DNA from 2 places in the Methylophilus sp. DW102 genome. Region 2 is predicted to be linked to the other one. Evidence: predicted binding sites of a transcription regulator. Region 2 holds the regulator's gene; the other holds the start of a gene.

Region 1 (11,181 bases), 400 kb from region 2:
GACGACCGGACTGGCATAGCTGAAAAAGCGCAGGCTGAGGCGGTCAGACAGCGTTAAAGTCACCTCGTAGGTGTGATTGAGCCAGGCTGACAACTCTGGACTGCCTTGCATAAAGCAGGTGTCCGGGTCGAGTTGCAGCAAGGCTTGCCAGCAGGCTTTCAGCTCGGCGGCAATGCCGCCTGCATTATCATGGGCATCCATTTCTTCGAGATATTTCACCAAACCCTTGATTTGAAAAACAATGGCATTGGGATTATTGCCATCCATCAACAGTAAATCCAGCACAGGCAACCATTCGGGTTGCGAGGCGTAGCGGGCACGGTAAGTGACCAGGTTATTGGTCACTTGTAGCAACCACTCAAGATTACTATGTTGTGGCATTTGCAAGGCACGGCTTAATAACACACACATAAACTGCAAGCGCTCAATCCGCCGTCCGAGCGACATAAACCGCCAGCCCAGATCACGCGTCATCCAGTCCATGGCAAAGCCGGTCAAGGTGACAAAATGATTCACGGCCTGCTCGATATACGACATCGCATCCTGCAAGGTGGCATGCGCGTGCCGGGTAATAAACTGCCGTGACAATACGTTCACGGTCCGCCAGTGGTCATTGGAGATGCGCTCACGCAGGTTGAACGCCTGTTGATACAACTGCTGCACGCTGGTGGCCAGACTGCCGGACTGCTGCGAGAACACGGCTTGTACCAGCAACGGCTCAATATCATCATCACTGTACGGTTGCCATTTCGCCCATTCTTCATCATCTTTAGGCGAGGGCAACAGGTCAAACCACTGACACAAGCCCTGCATGGTCGGCCACTCGCCTTCGCGCGATTCTGGCGTGTATTCGAGCAAGGCGCGCAAGGTGGCGCGTAACATCATGGCTTTTTGCAGGTTGCGTACTGAATAGCGGCCATACCAGAACATGTTTTCTGCCATGCGGCTGGAGAGCGAGGTGTTTTCACGCACCAGGTCCTGACTGGAGGTGGTTTTGCGCAACAAGCTGAACGCCGACTGCGTAAACTCCGAAAGCACCCAGGTGTCTTTGCTGGTGCCGCCACGCTGCATGGTCACCACGCGGCTATCTTTGCCGCTGGCGACGCGGGAAAGGCCGCCTGGCATCACCGCATAGCCATTGGGGGTGGCAAAGGCATAGACACGCAAACTCACTGCCAAGCTGCCCATTTGTGGCTGGTGATGATGATTGCTCAGCACAGGCGCATGTGAAATATCCACTTGTTCCTGGGCAATATAATGGCCGGGCTGCGCACGCAGCTTGGCAATCAGCGCCTCTTTTTGCGTAGCATTGAGATCCTCGCCAAAAATGGGCGAAGATTGCATTTGCGGGTAAGCCGGTTTGATCACCAGATCATCCAGATGCTGGATCACATATTCAAGCGCCGCAGATTCACCACACCACCAGGTCGCCACCGAAGGCATGTGCAATGACTCACCTAGCAGCGACTGGCACAAGTTGGGCAAAAAGCCCAGCAAAGCCCCAGATTGCAACAAGTTGGCGCCCAGCGCATTGGCAATCAGCACATTGCCCAGTCGGGCGGCCTGGGTCAACCCGGCCACGCCTAACAGCGACTCTGCGTTGAGTTCCAGCGGGTCACAATAATCATCGTCAATGCGGCGTAAAATGGCGTGCACAGGCTTGAGCCCGGCGATGGTTTTGAGCCAGACCACGCCGTTGCGCACCGTCAGGTCGTTGCCTTGCACCAGAGGATAGCCCAGATAACCAGCTAAAAATGACTGCTCGTGGTAGGTTTCGTTATACGGTCCTGGCGTCAAAATCACCACCAGTGGCGGCTCCCCCTGACTCAGTGGGGCAATGCCAGGGACAGTCTGTGCCTGATTTTGTGCAACGCGGTGCCCCCAATGTGCCAGACTGTCACGCATGCTGGCAAAAAAGCCGCTCAAGCGCTCAATATTGAGGTCGCGGAACATTTCGGGGAACACACTGGAAATAATGGTACGGTTTTCCAGCGCATAACCAGCTCCGGTGGGCGACTGGGTCCGGTCAGACACCACCCACCACTGCCCGTTAGGCGAACGCGCAATATCCACGGCATAGTTATGCAGGGCAATATTGTCGTAATGCGGGATGCCGACACAAGAAGGCAAAAAGCCGTTATGACCGTAAATCAGCGCCGGCGGCAGTTGACCACTGGCAAACAGGCGCTGTTCACCATATACGTCCAGTAACACCTGATTGAGCAAGGTGGCCCGCTGCGCCACGGCAGCAGCGATATGCTGCCACTCATGCGAGGGGATAATCACTGGCAAGACATCCAGATCCCATGGCCGCTGCACGCCGTGCGTGTCTGCATAGACGTTATACGTCACGCCATTATCACGAATCTGGCGCTGCACAGCCTCCATGCGCTTGCGCATGACGGCAGGCTCTTCACTCTCCAGCTGAGAAACCAGGGCCTGCCAGTGCGGACGTGGCTGGCCCCTGCTATCCAACAGTTCGTTATAGCGGTCAGAAAAATAAAGTTGATTAAGCACTGGTTGCATGCGTGGTTAAGCGAGGATCATGGTGCGACTCAAACGCGCGGCCTATTAAACAAGACCTTGAGTGTAACAGGATGTTCACACATTCGGCTGCCATCGCAGATCAAGCGTAAATGGAAAACGTGGATTCGGTGGTTCTTTTACCACAGTCACCTTGCCCGCCGTATGGCCATGCGCCCAGAATCGTGCAAAACGCCGTGCCTCAGCTTCATTGGCATTCACCGGGAACGTATTGTAATTGCGCCCCCCTGGGTGCGAGACATGGTAGGTGCATCCTCCCAGGGATTTTTCACTCCAGGTATCCACCAGATCAAACACCAGCGGCGCTTGCACCGGAATGGTCGGATGCAGCGCTGACCACGGACTCCAGGCACGGAAGCGGATGCCAGCCACATATTCCCCGGCATGGCCGGTTGGTTGCAGCGGCAAGGGTCGGCCATTACAGGTCACCACATGGCGGCCATCGGTCAGGCCCCGCACACGCAACTGCATGCGCTCGACGGAAGAGTCCACGTAACGCGCGGTGCCCCCCCCCGCCATTTCTTCACCCAGCACATTCCAAGGCTCTATGGCCTGGCGCAATTCCAGCTCCACGCCATGATAAGCCGCGGTGCCATAGCGCGGAAAACGGAACTCTACAAAGGGATCAAACCAGCGCTGTTCAAAGGCATAACCCGCATCGCGCAAATCGGCCACGACATCGGCGATGTCTTGCGCCACAAAATGCGGCAACATCCAGCGGTCATGCAACTCGGTGCCCCAGTGCACCAGTTTGCCGGTATATGGCGTTTTCCAGAAACGGGCCACCAGCGCACGCAGTAACAGGCTTTGCAGCAAACTCATGCGCGCATGCGGCGGCATTTCAAAAGCACGGAATTCCACCAGCCCGAGGCGGCCAGTCGGGCCATCCGGCGAATAGAGTTTGTCGATGGAAAACTCCGAGCGGTGCGTGTTACCGGTTAAATCCACCAGCAAATTGCGTAGTAGCCGGTCAACCAGCCACGGCTGTTCGCTTTCTTTGCCTGCGGGCAAGGCTTGCTCCATCTGCTGAAAAGCAATCGCCAACTCATACAAATTGTCATCCCTGGCCTCATCCACGCGCGGCGCCTGGCTGGTCGGACCAATAAAAGTCCCTGAAAACAGATAAGACAAGGCGGGGTGATTTTGCCAGTAGGTAATCAGGCTACGTAATACATCCGGGCGCCGCAACATGGGGCTATCCGCCGGTGTTTCCCCACCCAGCGTGACATGGTTACCGCCGCCAGTGCCGGTGTGGCGGCCATCCAGCATGAATTTTTCAGTGCCAAGCCGGCACAGGCGCGCCTCGTCGTACAAGACGTTGATGTTTGTCACCAGCTCTTTCCAGGTTTTCGCCGGGTGGATATTCACTTCGATGACGCCGGGGTCCGGCGTCACGCTGAGCAACTTGAGTCTGCTGTCACGCGGCGGGGGATACCCCTCCAGCCACAGTTTGAGTTTCAAATCGGCCGCAGTTTGCTCAATGGCACTTAGCAAATCCAGATAATCTTCCAGTCGGCTGACTGGCGGCATAAACACATACAGCCGGCCATTGCGCACCTGTACGCACAACGCGGTATGGACCACTTCCCGTGCCAACGGCTGCGTTGTTTTGTGCTTGATCCGCACCTTGGGTGATTTGGCGGTCGCCAACGCGGCCTGAGCCTCAAACGGGTCTAGGGCAAATTCTGGCTCCATCTCTACAGGCAACTGCCATGGCAGCGAGGACAAGGGCAAGCGCAAGCCCATGGGCGAGTCACCACCCAGCAGATACAAATGTTCGCGGCGCAACGGCCACTTGCTAGTCAGCCATGCCCCGGCAGACTGGCTCTCGTCCGGCTTGAGCGGCATGACATAACCGACTACCTGCCCCAAGCCCTGGTTGAGCAAATCTGCCAGCCGTTTGCGCTCTTTGGCATCCTGCAAGTCCAGCTTGAGCGGGTCGAGATTCACCGGTAACTGCTGCTCTTGTTGCGCGAGACTCATCACGTCTTCATATGCGGCAACCACACAAGCCTTGGGAAAGCCCAACATGTCGGCCAGATGACGGGAAAAGGCTTCTGCCTGCACTACGCCATAGCCGTCATTGTGCCCTTCGGCTGAAAACAGGCTGGCATCGCGCCACACCGGCTTGCCATCCGGGCGCCAGTAAATATTGATGGCCCAGCGCGGCAAGGGCTCACCGGGATACCATTTGCCCTGACCATAATGCAAAAAGCCATCCGGGGCAAAGTGCGCTTTCAGGCGCAAAGCCAGGTCACCGGCCAGTTGCCGCTTGTGATCTCCCAGTGCAAGAGTGTTCCATTGTGCGCCATCCATATCATCAATCGACACAAAGGTCGGCTCGCCGCCTTGTGTCAGCCGTACATCGTGTTTTTTGAGCTCAACATCTACCTTGTCACCCAGCTTGAGGATGGCCTGCCAGTCCGCTTCGCTGTAAGGCTTGGTCACGCGCGGGTCTTCGTGAATGCGCGTTACTGTCATCTCATGCGTGAAAGTAACCTCGGCGATATCGGTAAAGCCAGTCACTGGCGCTGCCGAGGAAGGGATCGCCGTACACGCCAACGGAATATGCCCCTCTCCGGCCATCAGTCCAGAGGTAGGATCCAGGCCAACCCATCCTGCGCCGGGAATAAACACCTCGGTCCAGGCATGCAAATCGGTAAAATCCTTGTCGGTGCCACTGGGGCCATCCAGCGCTGCGACATCAGCCTTGAGCTGAATCAGGTAGCCGGAAACAAAGCGTGCGGCCAAGCCCAGGTGGCGCATGATTTGCACCAGCAACCAGGCGGAGTCCCGGCAAGACCCTGTACGCTTCTGCAGAGACTCTTCCGGAGTTTGTATGCCCGGCTCCATGCGCACGGTATAGCCGATTTCAGCCTGCAAACGCTGATTGACGGCCACCAGAAAGTCGACAATGCCGACTTCGGGTTTGATCACGGCTTGCCGCATTTCCGTCATCCACGCCTGCAACAAGGGCCCGACCGGATCTGGCTGCAAATAGGCGGTCAGCTCGAACGCCTGCTGCGCGGTATAGTTAAACGGGTAATGCTCGGCATATTTCTCGACAAAAAAATCAAACGGATTGATGACGGTCATATCTGCCACCAAATCGACCGTAAAGTCGAGCTCACGCACCATTTCGGGGAATACGTAACGGGCAATGTAGTTGCCGTAGGGGTCTTGCTGCCAGTTGATAAAAGGCTGCTGAGGATTAACCGTCAGAGAATACGACAAAATCGGCGTGCGCGCGTGGGCAGCGGGCTTGAGGCGGACTTCGTGTGGCGAAAGATTGACCAGGCGGTCAAATTGATAGCGGGTGCGGTGATGTAAAGCGACGCGTATAGCCACTGCTGATCCTCAATAATATTATGATTTTAAGCAGTGTGATGCAGGAAATATGCCAGCCACGCCAAAACCCAGCGCGTGGTGGCAATTAAACGCTACCCCTGATCGACTTACTTGCTGCCGCCTACCAGATTTTTGACCGCGCTCACCACATCGCCTGGCAGCACAACAATTTTGCTATTGTTGGAGTCGGCCATTTTTTGCATTGATTGAATATAACGGTCCCCCAGCAAAAAGGTGGCGGAGGTATTGTTTTCCTTGACCGCCTCGGCAATCATTTTAATCGCCGCTGCTGAGGCTTGAGCCCCCACCATTTGCGCCTCTGCGTCTTTACGCGCGGCTTCCAGGCGGGCTTCTGCATTCAAGATCAACGACTGCTTGGCGCCTTCGGCTTCGGTCACCACCGCCACACGCTCCCGCTCGGCCGCTGCCTGACGCTCCATCGCATCCTGCATATTGGCAGAGGGTTTGATGTCCTGAATCTCTACACTTTTCACGGTGAGGCCCCAGTCCAGCGCCTCATCGGCAATCGCTTCTTTAAGCTCAGCCTTGATCCGGTCACGCGAGGTCAGCGCATGATTGAGGTCCATGCCACCGATGATAGAACGCAAACTGGTTTGCACCATATTGCGCATGGCTTCACGAAAATTTTCGATGCCGTAGACCGCACGCTCGATATTGGTCACTTTGATAAACGCCACCGCATTGGCCAGAATCACCGCGTTATCACGGGTGATCACCTCCTGCTCTGGGACATCGAGAATGATGTCTTTGGTGGTCACCTTGTAACTGACATTACTGAATACCGGGTTGATCACATTGAGGCCTGGCTTGAGAATGCCGGCAAATTTACCGAGCCGCTCGACCACCCATTCTTCGCCCTGCGGCACAATACGTACCCCTTTCACGATGGCGATCACTACCAGTACGATCACAATGACACTGACTTCGGTCATAACGACTCCCCTCAATAATTAAAACGATTAACCGTGGTGGGCAGGCGCCACACGCAAGCTGTTGCCTTCCACGGCGACAATGATTGCCGCTTGTTGCACAGCCATGGCCGTATCGGCATAAGCTACCCATTCGCGGCTACCCAACACCCCTTGGGCAAACCGGATCTTGCCCGGTTGCATGGGAGAAATAGCCTCAATCACCACGCCTTCACGACCGATTTCCTCGCCCTGCGCCTGTCCAACCCGCAAGTCAGGCTTGCGTTTCTCCAGCTTGCGCATGATGGTCAAGGCCAGTGCCGCCAGCACGGCATAATTCAGGGCTTGCAAGGCTAATGACATCTCTGGCCAAACCAGGGTGAGCGCTGCCATTGCCAGTGCGGCAATGCCTAGCCATAACAAGTACAAGGTGCCGAGCAGCATTTCCGAGCATAACAGCACCAGGCCCAATCCGCACCACCACCATCCTGTCTGCATAACCCGCCCCCCCAAACCACGATGAATAAACGACCACGAATCTTTGAGCGCATGGTATCACTACTTGTGTCAAAATGGGGGAATGACTCAACCGCCTGTCCGCCTTACGCTTGCGACTGACCGCCGGGAACGGCTGGCACAAATCCGCACCTGCTTTCCGCAGGCCAACGGACCAGATTTGGACGACCGCTGGCAAGGCGGCCGCGTCGCAGCATTGCAGCGGCTGTCTGCCATAGATGCCGAGGCTTATGGCCACAGCCGCAATCATCTGCAGGGCGCAGTGACCCGGCTCTCGCCTTACCTGCGCCATGGCTGTCTTTCACTGCAAGAAGCAGTAACAGTGGTCCGCCAAAGCGTTGGTAACCGCGGGATCAAACTGATTGCAGAGCTCAGCTATCGCGACTACTTCAGGCAGGTCTGGTACCGTTTTGGCGAGGCGATCAAGCAACCGATGGAAGCGCCCAAAGTGGCGCTGGGTGATCACCCTCTGCCTGCTTTTATCGAACAAGGATTCACCGGACTGGTGTGCATGGACGAGATTGTGCGCAGTCTGCGACAGGAGGGCTATCTGCACAATCATGCCCGTATGTGGTTTGCCGCCTATGTGCTGCACTGGTTAAAAGTAGACTGGCGCCAGGCGGCAGACTGGTTTGAGCAACAGCTGCTCGATGGCGATTGGGCGTCCAACCATCTCTCCTGGCAATGGATAGGCGCCAGCTTTAGCCATAAACCTTATTTTTTCAATAAAGAAAATATCGTCAAATTCGGGGGCGACCCCTGGTGTCAGCAATGCCATGTGCGCTGCCCGTTTGATGCCAGCTACGAAACATTGCAACAGCAATTATTTAGTGCCCTGCCGCCGCAAACTGCTGATCAGGCTTCAGTCGCCAGCAACGCGCACATGCCTCTAGAAATCACAGCGCAGCGCTTACCCTCGCATGACGACAGCGCCCTGATCTGGCTTCATGACGAAATGTTATCGCCAGAGCATGCTCTACTAAAGAGTAAGGCCACTCGCGTCTTTGCATTTGACCCTGCGCTTTACGGGCAATGGCCCCTGAAACGCCTGCAATTCATGGCCGATTGCCTGAGCGAAATCCCAGAGGCAGACATATGGATTGGCAGCACAGCACAAGTACTGGCAAGCTATTCGCAGAGGCACATCATCAGCCAGAACACTCCGAACGCGCAGCTCAAAGCAGCGGCTGACGATGCACGACTTACTTGGCTAAACGAACCCAGCCTCTATGACACCTGCTTCAGCGACCATGAGCTGATGCGGTTTAGCCGCTACTGGAAAAAAGTTGAGCCGCTGGTGTTTACCAACGACGATGAACGATTTTCAAACGATCCAGCCACATAAAAAAAGCCGCCTTGGAAAGGCGGCTTTTTACTCACAGCAGCTCGATTAGCGCTGACGACGACGTTGCAACCAACCCATCAGGAACAGGCCAGAAATCAGCATCGAAACATTGGCTGGCTCAGGCACGGCACTGACGGACAATGCCTGGTTCACAAATTGACTGCCATTCAAGTCTGCATCGGTAAACTTGAACACAAAGAACTTGTTGTCCCCTGCGATGCCTGGCACAAAGTCATTATCATTGGCCACATACAGGGTGTGATACAGCACGCCACCCTCCATGATGTCCTCGCCAAAAGTCATGCCTTCGAGCTTGGCAGGTATATTAGTATTGCTGATACCAGCATTCACAAGTGCTGTTTTCAGGTCAAGGAACAAGCTTTTTTGCACAGCATAGCTCTGCAGGTTATTTTGGCCACTGATGCCAGCACCACTGTTCAATGAGCCAATATCTACCGCTTGGTCACCCACGACGCCATCGCCATTTGCATCATTCAGGTCGATTTTGTAGATACGTTTCACATCCGCCTTGGAACCATCGCCCGCGCCCTTGCCATCACGCTCAAGCACAAAGAAGGTATGGTCATTGACCGCCAGAATCTCGCTGATGTTGTAGCTCTTGTTTTTATCAGAGAGGAAGTTGTCATAGACATACTGCTTGGTAGCACCCGTTTTCGTATCAATCGTCACGATACGGTTGGTACGACCACCATCGCCACCATCCTGAATCAGCGGGCTTTGCTCAAAGCCAACCAGTGTTTTGCCATCAGGCGTAATGGCCAGGCCTTCCATGCCTTTGTTGGCCACACGGCCGCTGGTATTGCCACTGATTTCTTTCGCACCCTGGCTGCTCAAATTTTGCGCAGTAAATGCTGAAGGCAAGTTGTAGACATTGGTTCTGGCGCCGGTCGCGCGGTCAAATTGATAGACATAAGGGCCATATTCATCGCTGATATAAACGCTTTTGCCATCGTTAGAAACGCGGATGGCCTCTGGGTCGAAACGGCCATTATTCGAGTTGCTGGAGTTGGTACCCGCCAAAAAGTTATCTGAACGGCCATTGAAATAATATTTACCTGCATTTACCGTCGCGCCACTGCCCAATGTGTAGTTTTGGCCGCCCACGCTACCTGTGCCAGCGGCCCCGGTGCCGTAGTTAAGCGGCGTATTGCTGTATAACAGCGTGGTGCCAGTTAATGTCGGGGTCAGGTTATAACTGTAGCTCGAACCATTGTAAGTTTGTTGCAAACTCAGGTTGAGCGTTTGAAAGCGCGAAATGTAAGAAGTGGTATTGTCTACCAGCGGGTTATACTCGCTAGCATTCGGGCCACGGTCTGGCAACGCCAGGAAAGTACTACCACCCGCCCAAGCCAGGCCAGAACCCATGCCACCCAATACATTCTGATGATCCACACCGTTTTCCAGCATGCCAGTGAAACTGGACAAGTCCGTGGTCCCGGACAAACTGCCAATCGCGATCAATGAAGGGGTTGCATTTGCCAAGGCAGGCAATGCCAGTGAAATCGCCACGGTCATGGCGGCTAGTTTAAAAGTCATGTCAAAACTCCAGAATTAAAAAATTTTGACTAAATTAATCGCTGGCAGTGAATTTAATATGACAGGACTAGTGCTACGGGGACAGGTGCTCCAGAACAAGGGGGCGGCTGTGGTAAAATCCCGCGCATGACTACACAAACCAATACATCCAGCTCTACCCGCGAACTCGCTAAATCTTTTGATCCGAAAACCATTGAAAGCCAGTGGTATGCTTTTTGGGAAGGCAAAGGCTATTACGCCGCCGGCATGAACCCGGAGGTCAAAGATAATTTCTGCATTTTGCTGCCGCCTCCCAACGTGACTGGCACGCTGCACATGGGCCACGGTTTTAACCAGACCATCATGGATGCGCTGACCCGCTATCACCGTATGCGCGGGGATAACACCTTGTGGCAACCAGGCACCGACCACGCAGGCATTGCCACACAGATTGTGGTCGAGCGCCAGCTCGATGCGCAAGGCGTGAGCCGCCATAGCCTTGTTGAAGAGTTTGGGGCTGACGCGGGCCGCAAAAAATTCCTCGAAAAAGTCTGGGAATGGAAAGAATACTCAGGCGGCACCATCACCAAACAAATGCGCCGCCTCGGCACCTCGCCCGACTGGAGCCGCGAGCGTTTTACCATGGATGCCGGCCTCAACAAGGTCGTCACCGAAAGCTTTGTCCGTTTGTATAACGAAGGCCTGATTTACCGTGGCAAGCGCCTGGTGAACTGGGATGTGAAACTGGGCACCGCCGTGTCTGACCTCGAAGTGGTGCAGGAGGAAGAAGACGGCTCGATGTGGCATATCAACTATCCACTGGCGGATGGTTCAGGTCACCTGACTGTCGCAACGACCCGACCAGAAACGATGCTGGGTGACGTGGCGGTGATGGTGCACCCTGAGGATGAGCGTTATGCACATTTGATCGGTAAAAACGTGACTCTTCCGTTGTGTAACCGC
Region 2 (11,181 bases):
AAGAAAAGTGTTCAAATTGACAGTCACATTGATACCCTGATCGGGCATGAAACGCAGTTAAATGGCAATATGCAGTTTGCAGGTGGTTTAAGAGTAGATGGCTTGATTGTCGGTAATGTCATTGAAAAGCAAACCCATCCCAGTACACTGATTATCAGTGAAAACGGAGCCGTGACTGGCAGTGTCGAGGCCTCCAAAATTGTACTGAACGGCATGATACGCGGGCCGGTGCGGTCTTCCGTCTTTATCGAGTTGCAAAGCAAGGCGCGTATTATCGGCGACCTGTATTACAAATCGCTCGAAATGCACACCGGTGCCGTGATTGAAGGAAAACTGATTTATCTGGGTGAGCAGGCCGAAGCGAGCCCAACAGAAACATCAACGACAGAAGACAGTTAAACGCAGCCACTTGAAATCCGGCGGATTACCGCCATATACTGAATACGAATTTTACAGGAGTCTATGATGACCACAGAAGCCACCCTTGAAATGCCTAGTCCTTTGGTATTTACCGATAATGCTGCCAAAAAGGTCAAAGAGCTGATTGATGAGGAAGGTACGCCAGAGCTGAAACTGCGTGTGTTTGTGAGCGGTGGTGGTTGTTCCGGCTTTCAGTATGGCTTCACCTTTGAAGAAGAAGTTAACGACGACGATACCCAGGTGGACAAGGACGGCGTGACCTTGTTGATTGACCCGATGAGCCTGCAATATCTCATGGGCGCAGAAATCGACTATACCGATAGCCTGCAAGGCTCGCAATTTGTCATTCGTAATCCGAATGCGACCACCACTTGTGGGTGCGGTAGCTCGTTCTCGGTTTAAAACTAGCGTAACTCAAAATAAAAAAACGCCAGATGATATCTGGCGTTTTTTTATTTCTTCACTATTTGCATCGCGAAACTAACGCTGATGCAAAGGAACGAATTCCCGACGTTCAGACCCCACATACAACTGGCGAGGGCGGCCAATTTTCTGTTCGGGGTCGGCGTTCATTTCACACCATTGTGAAATCCAGCCTGCAGTGCGGGCCAGGGCAAAAATCGCCGTAAACATCGAATTGGGGATGCCCATGGCGCGCATGACGATGCCGCTGTAGAAGTCCACGTTTGGATAGAGTTTGCGGGAAACGAAGTATTCGTCCTCAAGCGCAATTTTTTCCAGTTCCATCGCCAGTTTGAACATCGGGTCATCGTGCAGGCCCAGTTCGTTGAGCACTTCATGGCAGGTTTTGCGCATGATAGAAGCGCGGGGGTCCATGTTGCGGTAAACGCGGTGGCCAAAGCCCATCAGGCGGAAGCTGTCGGTTTTGTCTTTGGCGCGTTTGATAAATTCGCCGATGCGGCTGACGTCGCCGATTTCTTCCAGCATGTTAAGTGTGGCTTCGTTGGCGCCACCGTGTGAGGGGCCCCATAGCGAGGCGATGCCGGCTGCGATGCAGGCAAACGGGTTGGCGCCGCTGGAGCCGACCAGACGCACGGTAGAGGTAGAAGCATTTTGCTCGTGATCTGCGTGCAGAATCAGAATCCGCTCAAACGCACGGGCCAGAATCGGGTTGGGCACATAGTCTTCACAGGGCGTGGCGAACATCATGTGCATAAAGTTTTCGGCGTAGCCCAATTTGTTTTTGGGATACATGAATGGCTGGCCAATGTTGTACTTGTAGCTCCAGGCGGCAATGGTGGGGACTTTGGCCAGCAGGCGCATGGCGGCCACTTTCCGTGATTCCGGGTCGGCCACATTGTTGTTGTCTGGATAGAAGGCCGCCATGGCGCCTACGACCGCGATCATGACCGCCATCGGGTGCGCATCGCGGCGGAACCCACGGAATACATTGCTCATCTGGTCGTGCAGCATGGTGTGTTCGCTGATGGTGCTCACGAATTCCTCACGTTGATTGTTATCCGGCAGTTCGCCGTGCAGCAACAGGTGCGAGACCTCAAGGAAGTCACAGTTCTCGGCCAGTTGCTCAATCGGATAGCCACGGTAGTAAAGCAACCCTTTTTCACCATCAATAAAGGTAATGCCAGATGTACACGATGCGGTAGACATGAAGCCAGGATCAAACGTGAAATAACCATGTTTGCCCAAGCTGCGGATATCAATCACATCCGTGCCCAGTGAGCCTTTTAATACTGGTAGCTCAATTGCGCTACTATCGTTGTCAAATGTAATGGTCGCCTTGGTAGCCATAACGTACTCAGTCTTTAATCAAGTTGGTTAAATTATACGCAATCGTTTTGTTTTATCACCGCTTGTGCGGTGACTGTCGCGGAAAAGTTAAAAAAACAATCAAAAGCCTGCACCAGATGTAATCAAGTCACTGGTGCGTTTGCACTGCTTTTGGGAATCATTGCTACGCGTCGTTGCCGGTGCTTAGTTGGGGTAAACGGCACCCAGAATGCGTGGCCCCGCCGCGCCGGTGACAGCGGCCAAATTGCCTGGCAAATGATCTACACAGCGTTGCGCCAGCCAGGCAAAGGCGACCGCTTCCACCCAGTCCACGCCAACGCCCAATTGATCCGTCAGCTGTATGGACTGGCCAGACAGCGCCTGCAGTCTATTCAGCAAGGCCAGATTATGGGCACCACCCCCACAGACGTAGACTTCCTGAGCCCCTGGGCAGAATCGCGTCAGTGCATCGGTGATGCTCACTGCTGTTAACTCAAGCAAAGTACGCGCCACATTTTGTGCACTGTCGGGATACTGATGCAGCAGTTGCATTAACCAGGTGTCGTTAAACAGGTCGCGTCCCGTACTTTTAGGTGCGGCCAGTGCAAAATAAGGATCTGCCAACATGGCATTGAGCAAGTCTGGATTAATTTTCCCGCCCGCTGCCCAGTGCCCGCCCGCATCATAGGGTTGGCCTGTGTGTTGCTGCGTCCAGGCATCCATGAGCAGGTTGCCGGGTCCCGAGTCAAAGCCTGTGACTTGTCCGTGTGCTGGCAGATCACTCAAGTTGGCAATGCCGCCGATATTAATGACGACGCGATGCCTATCTGCACTCGTAAACACCGCCTGGTGGAAGGCCGGCACTAACGGTGCACCTTGGCCGCCGGCGGCAATATCGCGACTTCTGAAGTCGCCAATGACCGTGATCCCTGTTAATTCTGCCAAGCGGGCATGGTTGCCCAATTGTATGGTGTATGCCATGCCCTCTGCCAGTGTCGGACAGTGCCGGATGGTCTGGCCATGGCAACCGATGGCTGTCACGGCCTCGGCACGGATGTCGGCGAGCTTAAGCAGTTGCTTGACGGCTTGCGCGTAGAGTTCTGCGAGCTGGTTAGCAACCACTGCGGCCTCGTGTAACTCGTTATTGGCGGGCGTGTGCAAGGCCAGTAGGCGCTGTTTAAGCGCGTCAGGGTAGGGCAGAAAATAGGTGGCCGTTTGTGTCAGTTGCTCGCCCCGTTGCGAGGTGAGCACGGCATCCACCCCGTCCAGGCTGGTACCGGACATCAGTCCAATAAACAAACGTGGCTGGGAGCGATCGGCAGAAACTTGCATGGGTGTCATTTTAACACTGCTCCAGCCGCGCTTACAGAAATGCATGGGATTACGTTAAAATAGCTGTTTTACTTATTTGAGACGGTGCCATCAGTGCGCATCGTTGTATTTGACGGATACCCGCATGACCGATACCAAACAACCCTCATCTGAAGTGCCAGCATTGAGCCCAGAAATTGCCAAGGCGTTGGCCATTATCAAGCGTGGCGCAGATGAGTTACTGATCGAGCAGGAGCTGGTCGAGAAACTGAAAACAGGCAAGCCGTTACGTGTGAAAGCAGGCTTTGACCCTACCGCGCCCGACTTGCACCTGGGTCATACCGTCCTCATTAATAAATTGCGCCAGTTGCAGGATCTGGGCCATCAGATTTTATTCCTGATCGGTGACTTTACCGGCATGATTGGTGACCCAACGGGCAAAAGCGCCACTCGTCCACCCTTAACCGTGGAGCAGGTCAAGGCCAACGCCGATACCTATGCCGCACAAGTCTTCAAAATACTGGATCCCACCAAAACCGAGATTGTTTTTAACTCCAACTGGTTAAGTGAACTCGGTGCGGCGGGGATGATCAAGCTGGCTGCCAGCCATACCGTGGCCCGCATGCTGGAGCGCGATGACTTCTCCAAACGCTTCAAGGGTAATCAACCGATTGCGATTCACGAGTTTCTGTACCCGTTACTGCAAGGATATGATTCGGTCGCCCTGCAAGCGGATCTTGAGCTCGGTGGTACCGACCAGAAGTTTAACCTGCTCATGGGGCGTGAGTTGCAAAAGCAGGCCGGCCAGTCGCAGCAATGTGTGCTGATGATGCCGTTGCTGGAAGGGTTGGATGGCGTCAATAAAATGTCTAAATCACTCGGTAACTACATTGGCATTAGCGAGGCGCCAGAGACTATTTTTGCCAAGATCATGTCGATTTCAGATGAACTGATGTGGCGCTATATTGATTTGCTCTCTTTTGCGACGCTGGAAACCATTGCCGAATGGAAGGCGCAAGTCGCCAGTGGCGCAAACCCCCGCAATATCAAGGTCGGCTTTGCCCAAGAAATTGTGGCGCGTTTCCATGGTCAAGCCGCGGCTGAAAAAGCCTTGCAGGACTTCCAGACCCGTGCCAAAGGCGGCATCCCGGATGACGTGCCCGAAGTTGAAGTGACCATTGAAGGCGAGAGCATCGGCATTAGCCAATTGTTAAAACAGGCGGGCTTGGTTGAAAGCACCAGTGAAGCCATGCGCGCAGTGCAGCAAGGAGGCGTCAAGCTCGACAGCGTCAAGGTGGATGATAAGAATCTGCCTTTGACTAAAGGTGTGACAGTGATCGCACAGGTGGGTAAACGTAAATTTGCCAAGATCACAATCAGGTGATTTGAGCTGAGAAACAAAAAAGGCCGCATCTGCGGCCTTTTTTGTTTAGAGCGTTTTGCGCAAGTTCGCGGGCGGAATATTCAGGGACTCGCGATATTTGGCTATGGTACGGCGGGCAACGACGATACCTTGTTGTGCCAGTGTGTCGGTGATCTGGTTGTCCGACAAAGGCTTTTTCGGGTTTTCTTCGGCCACCATTTGCTTGATCAAGGCGCGGATAGCGGTGGCAGAGCAGGAGCCGCCTGCATCTGTGGCCACCGAGCTGCCAAAGAAGTATTTGAGTTCATAGACGCCACGCGGTGTGAGCATATACTTATGCGTGGTGACGCGGGAAACTGTGCTTTCATGCAAGTCGAGTTCTTCGGCGATTTCACGCAGCACCAGTGGCCGCATGGCAATTTCACCATGTTCAAAGAAGTTGCGCTGGCGATCTACAATGGCTTGTGACACGCGCAAAATGGTCGAGAAGCGCTGCTGGATATTTTTAATCATCCACTTGGCTTCCTGCATCTGGCTTTGCAGGTATTGGCCTGAACTCTCGCGGTTGCGCTTGAGGATGTCCGCATACATCTGGTTGATGCGCAGTTTGGGGATCACGCCATCATTTAAAGAGGCGACCCAAATGCCCTTGATTTTTTTAACCACCACATCGTGCTGGATAAAGTGATCGTGACTAAAGCTGGAAAACTCGCTGCCGGGTCTGGGGTTTTGCTGGCGGATCAGGTGCTGCGCCGCCTTGAGTACCGCTTCATCGCAACCAAGCACCTTGCGCAGTTTGACAAAGTCTTTGTTGGCCAGCAGCGCCAGGTGGTCTTTGGCAATGGCAATGGCGGTTTGCAAGTGTGGCGTTTCTTGCGGCAAACGCGTCAGTTGCAAGAGCAGGCACTCGCGTAAATCGCGCGCACCTACGCCTACAGGGTCCAGATTCTGGATCAGCTTGAGGGCGGTTTCCAGTTCCAGCAGCTCGACCTCAAGTTCGAGTGGCAAGTGCTCCACAATCTCCTGCAGATCTTGCTCCAGATAGCCATCATCAGTGATGCTATCCAGTAGCAGTTTGACCAGGCTCATGTCACGTTGCGATAAATGTGCCAGTTGTATCTGATCAATCAGATGCTCGCGCAAACTGATGCTGGTGGTTTCCTGTCTGGAAAAGTCACTGTCTTCGTCTTCCTGATGATTGCGTCCGGCTTCGTCCCAGTTGCTGGTGCTGCCAAACTCTTCATAATCATCTTCAAACTCTGGCGGCGTGAATTCCTCGTTTAAATTGGGCAGGTCGCTCTCGCTCCCGCCCAGCTCATCGTGCAAGTCTTCACGCAGACTTTCTGCCGGTGCGGTGATCTCTTGCTGCGTTGCCATGTCAAACGAGCTGGCATCTGTCGGCTCAGCTTCTACAGTGGGGGGAGGCGGTGTGTTATCTTCAAACTCGCCTTCTTCACCGTCTGACATTTCCAGTAACGGGTTTTCCTGCAGGATGGTTTCCAGTTCCTGGTTCAGTTCCAGCGTGGAAAGTTGCAGCAAACGGATCGATTGCTGCAGCTGCGGCGTCAGCGCCAGATTTTGCGAAATACGTAATTGCAGGTTCTGTTTCATGACGGATTACAGCCTAAAATTCTTGCCCAGATACACTTCACGCACACCTTCATTCTGAATGATTTCATCGGGCGTGCCTGCTGCAAACACAGCGCCTTCATTGACAATATAAGCGCGGTCACAGATATCCAGCGTTTCGCGCACATTGTGGTCGGTGATTAAAATACCAATATTCTGACTGCTCAGGTAGCGGATGATTTTCTGGATTTCGATCACCGCAATCGGATCAATCCCGGCGAACGGTTCATCCAGCAAAATAAATTTAGGGTCAGTGGCCAGGCAGCGCGCAATTTCAACGCGTCGACGTTCGCCGCCAGACAAGCTGACGGCCTGACTGTTGCGGATGTGCTGGATATGCAATTGATCCAGCAAGGACTCAAGCCTCGCCTCACGCTGCTCTTCCGTATAGGGACGGGTTTCAAGAATGGCGAGTATGTTGTCGGTTACGCTGAGCTTGCGGAAAATGGATGCTTCTTGGGGCAGATAAGCCAGGCCCATGCGCGCGCGCTCATGCATGGGCGCGCGGCTCACGTCGGCGCCATTCAGCGTAATGTTGCCTTCATCCAGCGCAACCAACCCGACAATCATGTAAAAGCTGGTGGTTTTGCCTGCCCCGTTGGGACCCAGCAAGCCGATCACTTCGCCACTGCGTAACTCAAGCGTCGTGTTTTTGACCACGGTACGGCCCTGATAGGTTTTTTTCAGGCGGTTAACCTGCAAATGGTTCTGATCTGCTGCCATGGTTTCCATCTTTATGCTTACTCTTTGCCTTGCTCACCAGTGTTTTCGGCAGGGGCAGGTTCGACCTTGAGTTGCAAGGAGCGATTCATCCGTAACCCCTGTTGAGAGGTTGGCTTGTTGTCAATGACAGGTGGTGTGGTTTTATTTTTAGGCTGTATGGTGGCCTTGACGCGGCTGCCAGCCGTCCCGTTCGGGTTGGCTTTGGTGCCGCCAATCACCTCGGCATACTCGGCGTTGGCGTCGTAGCTGATGTAGTCCCCGGTCACGATGTCTTCACCACGTTTAACCCAGGCATTGGTATACAGTTGCACTTTATCCATGCGGGCGTTGTATTCGATACGTTGACCACTGCCTTGCATCCACTCGTCTTTACCGGTACGTTTTTGCTTGAATGTGGTGGGGTTGCCGGTACAGGTGCTATGTTGAAAGCCGTCCTGATCCTCGCGTACGATCATTTTGTCCGCCTTGATTTGCAAAGTGCCCTGATTAAGAATCACGTTGCCCGTGTAGATACTGATTTTTTTAGCATCGTTCACGGTCACGGTATCCGCCTCAAGCTCTATCGGTTGATCTCGGTCGGATTCTTCGGCCAGCACACTCAGCGGCATGGACAATAGCGCCCATACGCTCATGCAGATCGCTAAAAATAAGGGCTTGTGCGTGTTCAACTCATTTCTCCATAATCAACGGTCATTGGCGTTCTGTGTTTGACGCCTGGGCCGGGCTTGCCAAATTGCTGGCGACGGGTGGACGCTCATAATGCACATGTACCCGGTTAAACAATTGCATGGTATCAGCCCGGTTATCAAAACGCATGCCCGTGCCTGTAATCACTGTCGCCGGTTTTTGGCGGATGACCACCGGCTGGTCTGTGTGTGCCACCTCGGTATCCGGCTCCAGCCAAAGCCGCTCGGTTTGCATTTGTGTTTCTGGCTTGGTGGCGGAGGCTTGGCGGATCACCTTGACCTGTTTGCTAAACTCGACCAGTTTACCATTGGCGGAAACACGTCCTTGCTGACCATAAATTTGCGTGTAAGGCTTGTTCAGGCCAAACTGGGTAAAGCGTGGCCGCTGCAATTCTGTATAGTCATTGGCAGGAAAGTGGCGCATTTTTGCGGCCGCCAGCACATATTTGGTATTACCGGACGCATCCGTGCGGGTACTCACAAAGTTGTACAACATGTAGTCCGGCGCTTGGCGATTAAGTATGTTCATTTTGAGTGCTTGCTCTTGCACATTCTGGTTAATCCAGAAGGTCAGCAGCGCCAGCAACAGCATTAACGCAATCGGCAACAAAATGGGGTGTTTAAGCATGCCTGAATTCTAATGCCTGTATAAGCTAAACGACTTTGGCTTTCAATAAGTCATGCATATTGAATGCCCCTACCAACTGCCCTTGGGCATCGACTGCCAAAAAGCCATTTATTTTGTGCTGCTCCATCATGTTAACTGCTTCAACCGCCATCTGATTCGTCTCCAGCAAATACGGCTGTTTGTTCATCACGGTATCAATGGATGCCTGTGGATTGTTCTTGCCCTGCATAAACAAGCGGCGCAAATCGCCATCGGTAAAAATGCCTATTGGGCGTTGCGCGTGGTCCACAATAGCCGTGAAGCCCATGCCCTTGAGTGAAATTTGCGTGATGGCTTCCTGAATGGAGGCGTGTTGATCAATTTGGGGCACGGCCTCGCCGGTGCGCATGACATCCCTGATGCGCACCAGTAGCCGTCTGCCCAAGCTGCCACCGGGATGCGAACGGGCGAAGTCTTCCGCAGTGAACTCACGCAAATCCAGCACGCAGAGTGCTAAAGCATCGCCAAGGGCCAAGGCCGCTGTCGTGCTGGCTGTGGGAGCCAAGCCGAGTGGGCAAGCCTCATGGCTCACGGCAGCACTCAAATGCACTTCCGACTCACGTGACAAGGTGGAGTCTTCGCTGCCCGTGATGCTCAACACCCGAGCACCGATGCGGCGGATCGCCGGTAAAATATTAATAATTTCATCACTCTCGCCAGAATTGGACAGCGCGATCACCACATCTTCTGCCGTAATCATGCCCAAGTCGCCGTGGCTGGCCTCGGCCGGGTGCATGAAAAACGCCGGTGTGCCGGTACTGGCCAAGGTGGCCGCAATTTTGCCGCCGATATGGCCAGATTTGCCCATGCCCGTGACCACCACCCGGCCCTTGCAGGCCAGAAGCATATGCACGGCGGCCTCAAAAGCCGAGCCAATGCGGTCTGCCAGATGCCTGATCTCATCGGCTTCGTGCAACAACACCCCTCGTGCGCGCGACACGATATCGGGTGTTTTAACAAGATGGATGCCGGAATTTGCTGTCATCATGGCGGGTAAGTATAACAAGCGAGTTGCCTGACAATAAAGTAAAACACCCTTTTTTTACGGTTTTTTTATTCTCAGGCACATTTTTTGCATAAAACAAAGTTTTGTGGCACGATGCATCATCCTGAAACAATTGCGTTTCATAATAGACCTTGACCCTTCAGCGCTGGCTGATGGCGATCAAACCCCTGTTTGACCGGCTTGGTATAAATGCGTTAGAGCTTTGCATGTTTGATTCCCTGATACATCTTTTATTACTGCTGACCAGCTCGGTCTTCGCCGTGGGCTTGTTCCGCATCCTCGGCTTGCCTGCCATGCTGGCCTATTTTGTCATCGGCATCGTGCTGGGCCCGCACGCCCTGGGCTTGCTGGAGGATGAAGAGTCCGGTCGCCAGGTGGCCGAGTTTGGTATCGTGTTTTTGATGTTTAGCATCGGTCTCGAGTTTAGTCTGCCTAAGCTGTATGCCATGCGAAAAACGCTGTTCGGGCTAGGGGGCGGACAGGTCGTGCTGACCTTGCTGGCCAGTCTGGTGCTGGGCAAAGTGGCCGGGCTCAGCCTGACTTCTGCTTTTATCATTGGTGCGGCCATCACCATGTCCTCGACCGCGATTGTGTCCAAAATTCTGATGGAGCGTGTAGACCTTAACTCCAGACATGGTCGTCTCAGTATCGGCGTGCTGCTTTTCCAGGATCTGGCCGTGATTCCGATTCTGGTGTTGATCCAGACGCTAGGCTCGCATAGCGACAATTGGCTGGATGTGTTGGGGCTGACGCTGTTCAAGTCGTCTGTACTGCTGTTTTTACTGTTCAAGTTCGGGAAAAACATCCTTAACTTCTGGTTTGAGCTGGTGGCCAAACAGCGCTCACGCGAGTTGTTTGTGCTCAATGTGCTGATGGTGACCCTGCTGATGGCGGCAGCCACCAACTATGTCGGCTTGTCCTTTGCGCTGGGGGCCTTTGTGGCCGGGATGCTGATTTCTGAGACCAAATACCGTTATCAGGTCGAATCAGATATTGCGCCTTTCCGCGATATCTTGCTGGGTCTGTTTTTTATCAGCGTCGGCATGCTGCTCGACGTTTCCGTATTGATCAATCATATTGTATTGATTGTTTTCCTGTTAGCCCTGTTCCTGGTGTTCAAGATTGGCCTGATTGCCTTTTTAACCAAGTTGTATGGCTTTGAGATGGGCGTGGGTGTCCGTACCGGCATTATTCTTGGCCAGGCGGGGGAGTTCAGTTTTGTGGTGCTGGCCCTGGGCTTGCAAACGCATTTGATCGACGGCGACTCCCTACAGCTGGTGCTGTCCGTGGCCGTGCTTTCCATGCTGGTGGCGCCATTCATTATTCAATATAACGGCAGGATTGCGCGCAAACTGGTCAAGAGTTATACGCGAAATAGCTACAAGGTGGTGGAGACTATTCAGGAGCACAGCCTCGATTTGCGCGACCATGTCATCATCTGCGGCTATGGCCGCAGTGGTCAGTATCTGGGCCGCTTTTTGCGCGAAGAAAATATCCCCTATGTGGCCCTGGATATGGATGCCAGCCGCGTTCAGGAAGCCGCCGCCGCCGGTGAAAATGTGATTTACGGCGATGCAGGCCGTCGCTCAGTGCTTGAGGCGGCCGGGCTGGCCAGGGCCAAAGCGGT

Evidence for each region. Region 2 encodes sigma-54, which starts transcription at its own class of promoters, with help from an activator protein. Its sites were predicted from a motif close to TGGCACNNTTCCTGCT; they were not measured.
Region 1: the regulator sigma-54 is predicted to act here: its motif matches at 5,932-5,947, upstream of AACH41_RS13740 (transglutaminase family protein).

Annotation. Positions count from the first base shown of each region.
Region 1 covers NZ_AP029023.1:2,878,400-2,889,580, forward strand. The annotation lists gene AACH41_RS13735 (circularly permuted type 2 ATP-grasp protein) at 1-2,526, opposite strand, end outside; gene AACH41_RS13740 (transglutaminase family protein) at 2,602-5,892, opposite strand; gene AACH41_RS13745 (SPFH domain-containing protein) at 6,000-6,845, opposite strand; gene AACH41_RS13750 (NfeD family protein) at 6,873-7,319, opposite strand; gene AACH41_RS13755 (FAD-binding domain-containing protein) at 7,402-8,682, shown strand; gene AACH41_RS13760 (esterase-like activity of phytase family protein) at 8,728-10,239, opposite strand; gene AACH41_RS13765 (valine--tRNA ligase) at 10,366-11,181, shown strand, end outside.
Region 2 covers NZ_AP029023.1:257,176-268,356, forward strand. The annotation lists gene AACH41_RS01160 (polymer-forming cytoskeletal protein) at 1-399, shown strand, start outside; gene erpA (iron-sulfur cluster insertion protein ErpA) at 466-822, shown strand; gene gltA (citrate synthase) at 901-2,190, opposite strand; gene AACH41_RS01175 (anhydro-N-acetylmuramic acid kinase) at 2,374-3,501, opposite strand; gene tyrS (tyrosine--tRNA ligase) at 3,626-4,864, shown strand; gene AACH41_RS01185 (RNA polymerase factor sigma-54) at 4,910-6,454, opposite strand; gene lptB (LPS export ABC transporter ATP-binding protein) at 6,461-7,204, opposite strand; gene lptA (lipopolysaccharide transport periplasmic protein LptA) at 7,213-7,827, opposite strand; gene lptC (LPS export ABC transporter periplasmic protein LptC) at 7,886-8,509, opposite strand; gene AACH41_RS01205 (KpsF/GutQ family sugar-phosphate isomerase) at 8,535-9,536, opposite strand; gene AACH41_RS01210 (cation:proton antiporter) at 9,761-11,181, shown strand, end outside.